DNA from 3 places in the Endozoicomonas sp. SCSIO W0465 genome. Region 3 is predicted to be linked to each of the others. Evidence: predicted binding sites of a transcription regulator. Region 3 holds the regulator's gene; each other region holds the start of a gene.

Region 1 (3,282 bases), 1.3 Mb from region 3:
CCTGATGCCATTGGCCATGGCTTTGCCGGTGTTTGGCATGTTTATTGGCCTGCTTGTCGCCGTATTCTGGACTTACCGGAAACCTCGTCACTACCACATTGATGAGGATGCCCTGAAAACGGCTGAAGAAGAGCAGCAAACCATGGAGCCAAAGGCAGTCTTGATGACCCTGGCGTCCATCGCCGCAGCACTCGGTGTTCAACTGTTTACTGACTCCATGGCCATGGGTGCAGCCACAGGCTTTGTGATGATGATCCTTGGCGGTGTGGTGTACTGGCGGGAAGCGGATGATGTCTTTGCCCGGGGCGTAAGAATGATGGCACTGTGTGGATTTATCATGATCTCTGCTTCTGGCTTTGCCGAAGTACTCAGAGCAACCGGTGATATCCCGGCACTGGTCGCCATGGTTGAGGAGCTGGTGTTTGGCAGCAAAGCGCTGGCTGCGTTGCTAATGCTGGTTGTTGGATTGCTGATCACTATGGGCATTGGTTCTTCATTCTCAACCATCCCCATCATTGCCACACTCTATGTTCCGCTGGCACTGGCTCTTGGCTTCTCACCTCTGGCAACCGCAGCAATTGTTGGTGCATCCGGTGCTCTTGGTGACGCAGGCTCGCCAGCTTCAGACTCTACCATTGGCCCAACAGCCGGGCTGGATGTCGATGGCCAGCACGATCACATTCGTGACACCGTCATTCCCACATTCATGCACTACAACATTCCCATGATCCTTTTTGGCTGGATCGCAGCGATGATTCTGTAATCTGGCAGCAAACCGCAGGCAGGGCAGATGCGTTTGTCTGCGGTTTACCGCCAGCAATGCCGTTATTTGCTGGCAACGGTCGTATTATCAAGACCCAGCTGAGCAAGGTATTTATCCACCACCTCGCCGGGAAGTGGGATATAGCCATCTTTCACCACCACTTCCTGCCCCTGTCTGGAAAGCACCAGCTTAACGAACTCTCGCTCAAGTGGAGGCAATGGCCTGTTGGGCTGCTTATTCACATAGACGTAAAGGAAACGTGACAGAGGGTAACTGCCATTAACGGCATTCAACGGCGTCGCTTCTTCAAAGGCCTGGCCTTCGTCCATGGCAAGTGCAACGGTTCTTACGCTGGAGGTTTGGTAACCAATACCGGAATAACCGATACCATTCAGTGATGCAGAGACAGACTGAACAACAGAGGCGGAGCCGGGTTGCTGATTCACACTGTTTTTGAAGTCCCCCTTACACAGGGCCTTCTTCTTGAAGTAGCCATAAGTGCCAGATACCGAGTTACGCCCATAGAGCTGCAGCGATCGATTCGCCCAGGCGCCACTCAGACCCAGATCCCCCCAGGTTTTTACATCACTGTCGGCACCACACTTGCGAGTTGATGAGAAAATGGCGTCCACTTCAGCCATGGTCAGACCTTTGATGGGGTTATCCTTGTTCACAAAGACAGCCAGCGCATCAATAGCCACAGGAATTGCCGTTGGCTTGTAACCATGCTTTTTCTCAAATGCCTCCAGCTCTTTATCCTTCATTTTCCGGCTCATGGGTCCAAAGTTTGAGGTACTTTCTGTCAGAGCGGGAGGTGCAGTGGAAGAGCCTGCAGCCTGAATCTGAACATTCACACTGGGATAAATACGCTTGAAATCTTCGGCCCAGAGCGTCATCAGGTTAGCCAGCGTATCTGAGCCGACGGATGACAGGTTACCGGATACCCCACTGGACTTATTATACGTTGGCAGCGTTGGATCCAGCGGGCTGGCCATTGCTGAGCCTATGGCCAGTACTGCAGCAGCAGACGCTGCCAGGGCCGATGCTGCCAGAGCCGATAAGAACGTTACGAGTTTTTTTATTTTCATCATTTGCTCTCCAGGTTTCGCACGCCCTGTCCTATTAAAAGTACCCTCCGGGGCTAGCAAAGATTGATCCGAGGCATGAGCCTCCTTACTTAACTTCTGGAAATCAAATATAGCGTTCTAATATGACAATTCTATGAAGGCAGAATAATTATCTGGATAAAATGCATGCAGAGATAGCTAAAGAGGAACCGGCATTCACAGACAGAGGCTACCTGCTACCTGTACCAGTCGAATCCGGAAAGGAAACTTTTTGTTTGTTTAACGGTCCAAGTTCATAAACGTATAAATCACGGATGGCCAGCGTCACCGAATTCCCAATTAAAATAATACAATAATTCAGGATAAGGGCGATCCCGGCGCATTAAAGGAACATGACTATGGATACTTCTCTTTTGCGGGCTTCCGCTGCAATATCACCCCCTCTGGATAGCAAAGCAACAATTAACTCTCAACCATTCAGTCCCGGCCCCCCAGCTGATTCTGACTACGGGACTTTAGCCGATAACTCCCGATTTGAATATCATTCAGTTGGTGAAAAGTCGATCGATCGGTGGTCGATAACCAAACCGGCCCAGGGCATTTATTCTGCTGTACGTGCATCCGGCAGTAGTCAGGGACGAGAAGACTGTTGCATACCAGAGAGCCAAAACCCTGAATCACCCTCAGTCAATAACGCTGCGATTACATTACTGAAAAAGTTAAAAGTAAAATCCGGATGGCTATCCAACGAGACTATTAAAGCAGCAATTATTGATCTTCAAAGGACAAATACATCACCAGTTACTTCAGATTCATTTGGTAAGATCATCCATCATTTAATCTTTTCGCATCTTATATATGCCGACAATCAACGCGTGCTCGAAAAGCTGCTCGATTTTGGTTACCAAATACCCACAGAAAGTGCTTGTTGCGAATTGATGAGCTTCGCGCTGTTCAAAAAAGTCTGTGAGCATGCACAGAACCCCGGAGCATTTGTAAGGGCGAATACCCTTAATATACTGACATACGGAACAGAGGAAAGCCTGCAGTTTTTGCTAGGGTACCTGACAGAACAAGAGGTTATTCAGGTAGTCAGGAAAAGTAACAGGTATTATGTCTCAACCTGTTTTGCCGGGTTCAAGCGTCTTATGGGGGCGCTTCCCGATACCTGTCCCGGCGTTGTAAAACTGTTCTGGAACGCCCTTCTCCCAATAACCTGTAAGGCGATTGACCGGGTGATCATGAAGCCGCAACAGGCCAATTGGCCCTCGCTGGCAGAAATGGGAGCGCTTAATACAACCATGCTGATTCAGACTTTGGTATGGTTAGACTTTCACCATCCTGAAACTATTTTACCATTGCTCAACGACTTGTCCGATCAACAACTAAATGTGCTGAGGTTGTTGACCCTCTCCCTGGGGTTAGAGCATTTTTCTTCCTGTCTTGCCAAAA
Region 2 (3,282 bases), 2.3 Mb from region 3:
GATGATCGGCAGGATCATAAACGACAGAATGATTCCGGCAGTCAGCAGGCCGATGCCGATAGGGGGACCATCAAACCAGGGGCCGATGAGTGGGATGTTTACCAGGTTTTCCAGTGCCCAGAACTGGAAACCTTCAGAGAACCAGGGGGCGAAGACAAACAGGCCCCACATGCCGTAGATAATGCTGGGCACTGCAGCCAATAGCTCGATGGCCATACCTACCGGCTTGCTGATCCAGTCCGGTGCCAGCTCGGCCAGAAAAATGGCAGTGCCAAGGCCAACGGGAATGGCGATGACAATGGCGATCAACGATGAAACCAAGGTACCGTATATCGCTGCAGCGGCACCAAATTCACCACCGACGGGATCCCAGGTGTTGCTAAAGATAAAGCCGGGGCCGAACTTGGCAAGTGCCTGCCAGCCGCCATCGATCAAAGAGAGAATGATGCCGATCAGCACCAGGAAAATGAGCACGGCACTGGCAAAACTGAGGCGATGAAAGATGGAATCGCCGTTGATAGCGCCAGGTCGTAATGTGAGAGCACTGGTAGTGGAATGCATAACTGTCAGGGAGAAACGGGTATTCCCCCGTTTCTCGAAAGGCCTGCCTCAAGATGGGTTTATTGGATAATCTTGTTGCCGTTAGTGGTCAGCTGTTCTTTCCAGGTGTTTTCAACCAGTTCAATGACGCTGTCTGGCATGGGGATGAAGTCCAGTGCTTCGGCCATCTCACCGCCGTTTTCATAACTCCAGTCAAAGAACTTGACGATTTCTCTGGCACGGCCGGCATCAACCTGGTCCTTGTGCATCAGAATGAAAGTCGCTGCGGTCATTGGCCAGGAGTCAGCACCAGGCTGGTTATTCAGCAGCAGGCGGAAACCCGGAGCATTTTTCCAGTCAGCGTTCATTGCCGCCGCCTGGAAGGTTTCCATGGTGGGCTGCAGGAATTTGCCTTCAGCACTGGCCAGCTGGGTGTGACTCAGGTTGTTTTGCTTGGCAAAGGCGTACTCAACGTAGCCAATGGCGCCACGGGTGCGGCGGACAAAGTTGGCCACACCGGCGTTGCCGTTAGCGCCAATGGTGGTAGCTGCTTTTGGCCAGGTGATATCGGTGTTGGTGCCGACGTCGTTTTTCCAGGTTTCACTCACCCGGCTCAGGTAGTCCGTGAAGTTATAGGTGGTTCCGGAACCGTCTGAACGATGTACCACATAAATGGATTGTCCCGGAATTTTCAGATCCGGATTGATGGTGGTTATGCGCTCGTCATTCCACTTTTTGATCTTGCCCATATAGATGTCAGCGACAATGTTGCCGGTCAGCTTCAGGTCACCTGGTTCAATACCCGGAATATTGACCACCGGCACAATAGCACCCATCACCATTGGGAACTGGATCATGCCTTCATCACCGAGTCTCTGTTGATCCAGAGGCGCATCGGTGGCACCAAAATCAACCGTTTTGGCAGTAATCTGGCGAATACCGCCACCGGAACCGATGGCCTGGTAGTTAATTTTTACGCCGGTTTCCCGGTTATACTCTTCTGCCCACTTGGCATAGATCGGGTGCGGAAAGCTGGCGCCAGCACCGTTGATTGACTGTGCACTGGCTGCTGTGGAAAAAACAGCAGCAGCTAATACTGAGGATACGACAACTGACTTTAAGAACGTCATGGTTCTTTTCCTCCGAAAACGCTTTGAGAGTGTTTGTGTTTGATGGAAGAAAGAATAAGGGGAGAATGTTACAGAAATATTTCTTGTATATTGCAGTTGTATGACATTTTGTTCTGCTTTGAGGTTGTGGCAGCTGGCTAACGTAAAGAGCCAGGGTCAGAAAATCGCCTTCTGGTTCCACCATCGTGTTAACTGGTATGCCCTGAGGCATGCAGGACCCAATGAAAGCTGGATTCTGGTATACCAAGTGACAGTGGCGCAGCTGAAAACCTGCTGATTATCTTTATGGATAGAGATTCAAAGGGGTGTTTTTTCGGATCGCAAAGGCGTTTTAATCATTTAGCTCCAAACAGTTACTACCATCTTTATGAGCCGCCACCGCCAAGTTATCAATCACCTACTGAAGGTGGCTTAAGCAATAATATCTACCGTAAGTTCTCAAAAAGCGCTGGAAGCAGGATAATTTCGGTCAGTCACCTATCCTCTCAGCATGGCTTTTTCAGAACACCAGCAGCTACAACCTGAAGATCTACTGAGATTCATCACTCAGCAACAAGAGCAAATCATTCAGCTCACAGAGCAGGTAGAATTGCTGCCACTGATGTGCCGCAAGGATCAGTCAGGAATGGAACCACCTCTTTTCATGTTCAGGAGCTGACGGTACAAACAGCCAATATTGAATATCTTTTAGAGCAATGGGTGACAGCCAATGGACAAACCATTACGGCTAAACCGCCAGCCTGCCTTTATGGACATCATTACGCGGGCCGATGCTGCAGGCCTGCGTTCTGCACCAATATCACGTTACTGCAACATCATCAATAACGAGTCCTTTGCCTGGTTCGAGAGCACAGACAGCAAAAGCCGGGAAAACTTCGTAAGTTTACTGCACCGCCCATGGACCTCGATAAATGATTGTTGATAAGAGTCAGAGTATTTTGTCTATTGAAAGTGACTCCCAAAAGTTTTCATTGATAACAAAATTCTCTGATGAAAGTAGTTCATCAATATATTCTGGTAGTTCCAGATTCTTGAGACCTATAGATTCTATAATTCGTGAAACTAAATTCTCGTTCGGAAAGCCTTTACCATGTCAGATGGAAGAAATGGAGCTCAGCAGTTGCCGGTCAAGCTGGCCATCCTTCTGGAGGCCCGGTAGCTTCAGCAGCGTGTCCACGTCCCTGGCTTTGGGCAGGCCTTTACCATGACAGATGGAAGAAATGGAGCTCAGCAGTTGCCGGTCAAGCTGGCCATCCTTCTGGAGGCACGGTAACTTCAGCAGCGTGTCCACGTCCCCGACTTTGGGAAAGCCTTTTCCATTGCAGATGGAAGAAATGGAACTCAGCAGTTGCCGGTCAAGCTGGCCATCCTTCTGGAGGCTCGGTAGCTTCAGCAGCGTGTCCACGTCCCCGGCTTTGGGAAAGCCTTTTCCATTGCAGATGGAAGAAATGGAACTCAGCAGTTGCCGGTCAAGCTGGCCATCCTTCTGGAGGCTCGGTAGCTTCAGCAGCGTGTCCACGTCCCCGGCTTTGGGAAAGCCTTTAGTATGACAGATAGAAGAAATGGAGCTCAGCAGTTGCCGGTCAAGCTGGCCATCCTTCTGGAGGCTCGG
Region 3 (3,282 bases):
TCTTTTTTACAAGAAGTTTATCGGCACAAAATTTAACGGCTGGAAGGCCCTGACTATATTTCAAACCACAAAATTCCAAGGGCGCAGATGAAATTTATACAATCGATAATAACAGGCGCTAATAAATGTAAAGAGCTGCTGGATCAGCATCTGCCACGCTGGATAGACTTTATTCAACTGGCTCGCCTTGATCGCCCTATTGGCATTTATTTACTGCTATGGCCAACGCTCTGGGCACTCTGGCTTGCAGCCGAGGGTACACCCACTGTTCATAATCTTGTGGTTTTCATTCTGGGCGCCATTCTGACTCGAAGTGCAGGCTGTGTTATTAATGATTACGCTGACCGACATTTTGATGGTCAGGTAAAACGAACCCACCAGCGCCCATTGGTGACCAGAAAAATTACCCCAAAAGAAGCCCTGGTATTCGCTGCCTGCCTGTTTTTAGTTGCCTTCCTACTGGTACTGACCACCAATACCCTGACCATCTATTTATCCTTTGCCGCCCTGCTACTTGCCTCAGCCTATCCCTTTGCCAAACGACACACTTATCTGCCTCAAGTGGTCCTGGGTGCTGCATTTGGCTGGTCCATCCCCATGGCATTTGCAGCCGAGATCGGCACGTTGACAACTCAGACATGGCTGTTGTTTACCGCTAATCTGTTATGGACTGTCGCCTACGATACTCAGTATGCCATGGTGGATAGAGACGATGATTTGCAGATCGGCATTAAGTCTACGGCTATTTTATTTGGCGAAATGGACAATCTGCTGATTGGCTGCTTCCAGACTTTTACCCTGATAGCCCTGCTGATGATCGGGTTACAGCTTCAATTAGCCTGGCCATTCTATTTAAGCCTTGTTGTTGCCGCTGCGGGCTTTATCCACCAGCAATGGTTAACCCGCAACCGGGAAAGGGGTCCTTGTTTCAAAGCCTTTCTTGCTAATCACTGGGTTGGTGCTGCCTTGTTTCTCGGTTTCGCCTGCTCGCTATGACGACTCTCTATGATGACTCTCTATGACGAAAGAGTAACAGCCACAGGCCAATGCGAGCTATTCCAAATGCATTGGCCAAAGTTTCATCAAATGTTCCTCAGCGTCATTTTTCTGTAACATTCCCTCGCTGTAATATCTGACATATAGATAAATAGCTATCAAAGCAATCTGCACTCATTCAACCTTGGGGCATTCTCATGTCTGGCAAAACAATTCTAATTGTGGATGATGAAGCACCCATCAGGGAAATGGTCGCCATGGCTCTGGAAATGGGTGGCTACCAGTGCCTGGAAGCCGCTGATGCAAAACAGGCGCACTCATTGGTGGTTGATAACAGACCTGATTTGATCCTGCTGGACTGGATGCTACCGGATATCTCTGGTATCGAGCTGGCCAGGCGACTCAAGCGTGACCAGCTGACAGCAGAAATACCCATTATTATGCTGACAGCCAAAGGGGAAGAAGACCACAAAATCCAGGGACTGGAAACCGGTGCGGATGATTACATCACCAAGCCTTTCTCTCCCCGTGAACTTGCTGCCCGACTAAAGGCCGTACTGCGCAGAACTCAGGGTATCGCTGAACAATCACCCATCGTCGTCAAAGGGCTGGTACTCGACCCTGTCAGCCACCGGGTCAGTATTGATGGTAACCCTGCCGATATGGGACCAACTGAGTACCGGCTGCTGCAGTTCTTCCTGACTCATCAGGAGCGTGCCTATTCCCGTGGGCAGTTGCTTGATCAGGTCTGGGGTGGCAATGTGTACGTTGAAGAAAGAACGGTTGATGTCCATATTCGCCGTCTGAGAAAAGCGCTGGGCAGTGGCTATGAGCATTACATTCAGACCGTTAGAGATACAGGCTACCGGTTCTCCACCAAGTCATAACCTGACTCAAGATTTTGCTGCGGTAACTGAAAACAACATCTGAACTGTTTTCCTCGACATCCTCAGACAACAGTAAGAGGATGAGCAGGGTAAGTTGAGCAGGATAAATAGTCATCCGCTAAACAAACTTCGGAATTACATGTGACAAGCTCTATCCGATCCTGGTTTACTGGTCGAATGGTGTCAATTCTTGCAATTGGCCTGCTTGCAGGCTGGCTGGCTGACCAGATTTTTCTGGGGCTTTTTATTGCGACATTATTCTATCTTTTCTGGAGCCACCACCAACTTCACCGATTGCTTATATGGCTTGAAGAGGCTGCTCACAAAGAGCTGGATCCCCCCGAAAGCTCAAGCGTATGGGGTGAGATTTTTGATGGTATTTATAGAATACAGCGCAAACACAACCGTTCAAAGCAACGACTTTCCAGCGTGATAGAACGCATCCAGGAGTCAACGGCAGCATTAAACGACGGAATCATCATGGCTGACCAGAGTGGTTCCCTTGAGTGGTGGAATCGTGCTGCTGGAGAGTTACTGGGCCTGCAAATGCCTGATGACCAGGGGCAACCCCTGACAAATCTGGTCAGAAGCCCCAAATTTGCCCGTTATATGGAAAACAGTCACGGCAAAGAGCCAATTAAGATCGATTCACCCGTTCACGAGAGCCGGCAACTTCAAATTGCCATTACTGTTTATGGTCAGGGTAATCGACTGCTAGTGGTCAGGGATGTCACTCGATTGCATCAACTTGAAATCATGAGAACCGATTTTGTTGCCAATGTTTCCCATGAACTGAGAACGCCACTGACGGTCATTTCCGGCTATCTGGAGACGGTGAGTGATGGTATGGCAATGAATCCTGATACACCGCCCATCTTTAAGCGTGCTTTTGACCAAATGCAGGAGCAGGCATCCAGAATGCAGCGCCTGATCGAAGACCTTTTATTGCTTTCACGCCTTGAAGCGACTGAACCGGAAAGAATCAGCCAGTCAGTCAGGCTCAAGCCCCTGCTTGCAGGAATAATGAATGACGCCAAAGCATTGAGTGGCGAAAATCAACACCAGTTACAACTCGAATGCGAAGATGGTGCCTCATTAACGGGTGATGCCATGGAGCTACGCAGTGCCTTTTCTAACCTGATTTATAATGCTATCCGTTATACCCCATTCGGAGGAAGGGTGCAGGTGAAATGGTGGCAGGATCAGGAAGGTGGACACCTGATGGTTCAAGACAATGGCGTTGGCATTGACCCTGTTCACATCCCGAGATTAACTGAACGTTTTTACCGTGTGGATAAAAGCCGCAGTCATGCAACCGGAGGGACTGGTCTCGGACTGGCGATTGTCAAACATGTTTTAATAAGACATGAAGGTCGTATAAGTATCAGTAGTCATCCAG

The links. The regulator PhoB, encoded in region 3, activates phosphate uptake and scavenging genes when phosphate is short. The targets are predictions, from matches to a motif close to TGTCATANNNNTGTCANA.
Region 1: the regulator PhoB is predicted to act here: its motif matches at 1,973-1,990, upstream of MJO57_RS01710 (PstS family phosphate ABC transporter substrate-binding protein).
Region 2: the regulator PhoB is predicted to act here: its motif matches at 1,759-1,776, upstream of pstS (phosphate ABC transporter substrate-binding protein PstS).

The regions. Positions count from the first base shown of each region.
Region 1 covers NZ_CP092417.1:365,429-368,710, reverse strand. The annotation lists gene MJO57_RS01715 (Na+/H+ antiporter family protein) at 1-763, shown strand, start outside; gene MJO57_RS01710 (PstS family phosphate ABC transporter substrate-binding protein) at 826-1,851, opposite strand; gene MJO57_RS01705 (hypothetical protein) at 2,979-3,282, shown strand, end outside.
Region 2 covers NZ_CP092417.1:3,961,834-3,965,115, reverse strand. The annotation lists gene pstC (phosphate ABC transporter permease subunit PstC) at 1-561, opposite strand, end outside; gene pstS (phosphate ABC transporter substrate-binding protein PstS) at 621-1,670, opposite strand; gene MJO57_RS17775 (hypothetical protein) at 2,380-2,592, shown strand; gene MJO57_RS17770 (hypothetical protein) at 2,764-3,282, opposite strand, start outside.
Region 3 covers NZ_CP092417.1:6,308,817-6,312,098, forward strand. The annotation lists gene ubiA (4-hydroxybenzoate octaprenyltransferase) at 88-996, shown strand; gene phoB (phosphate regulon transcriptional regulator PhoB) at 1,194-1,883, shown strand; gene phoR (phosphate regulon sensor histidine kinase PhoR) at 2,061-3,282, shown strand, end outside.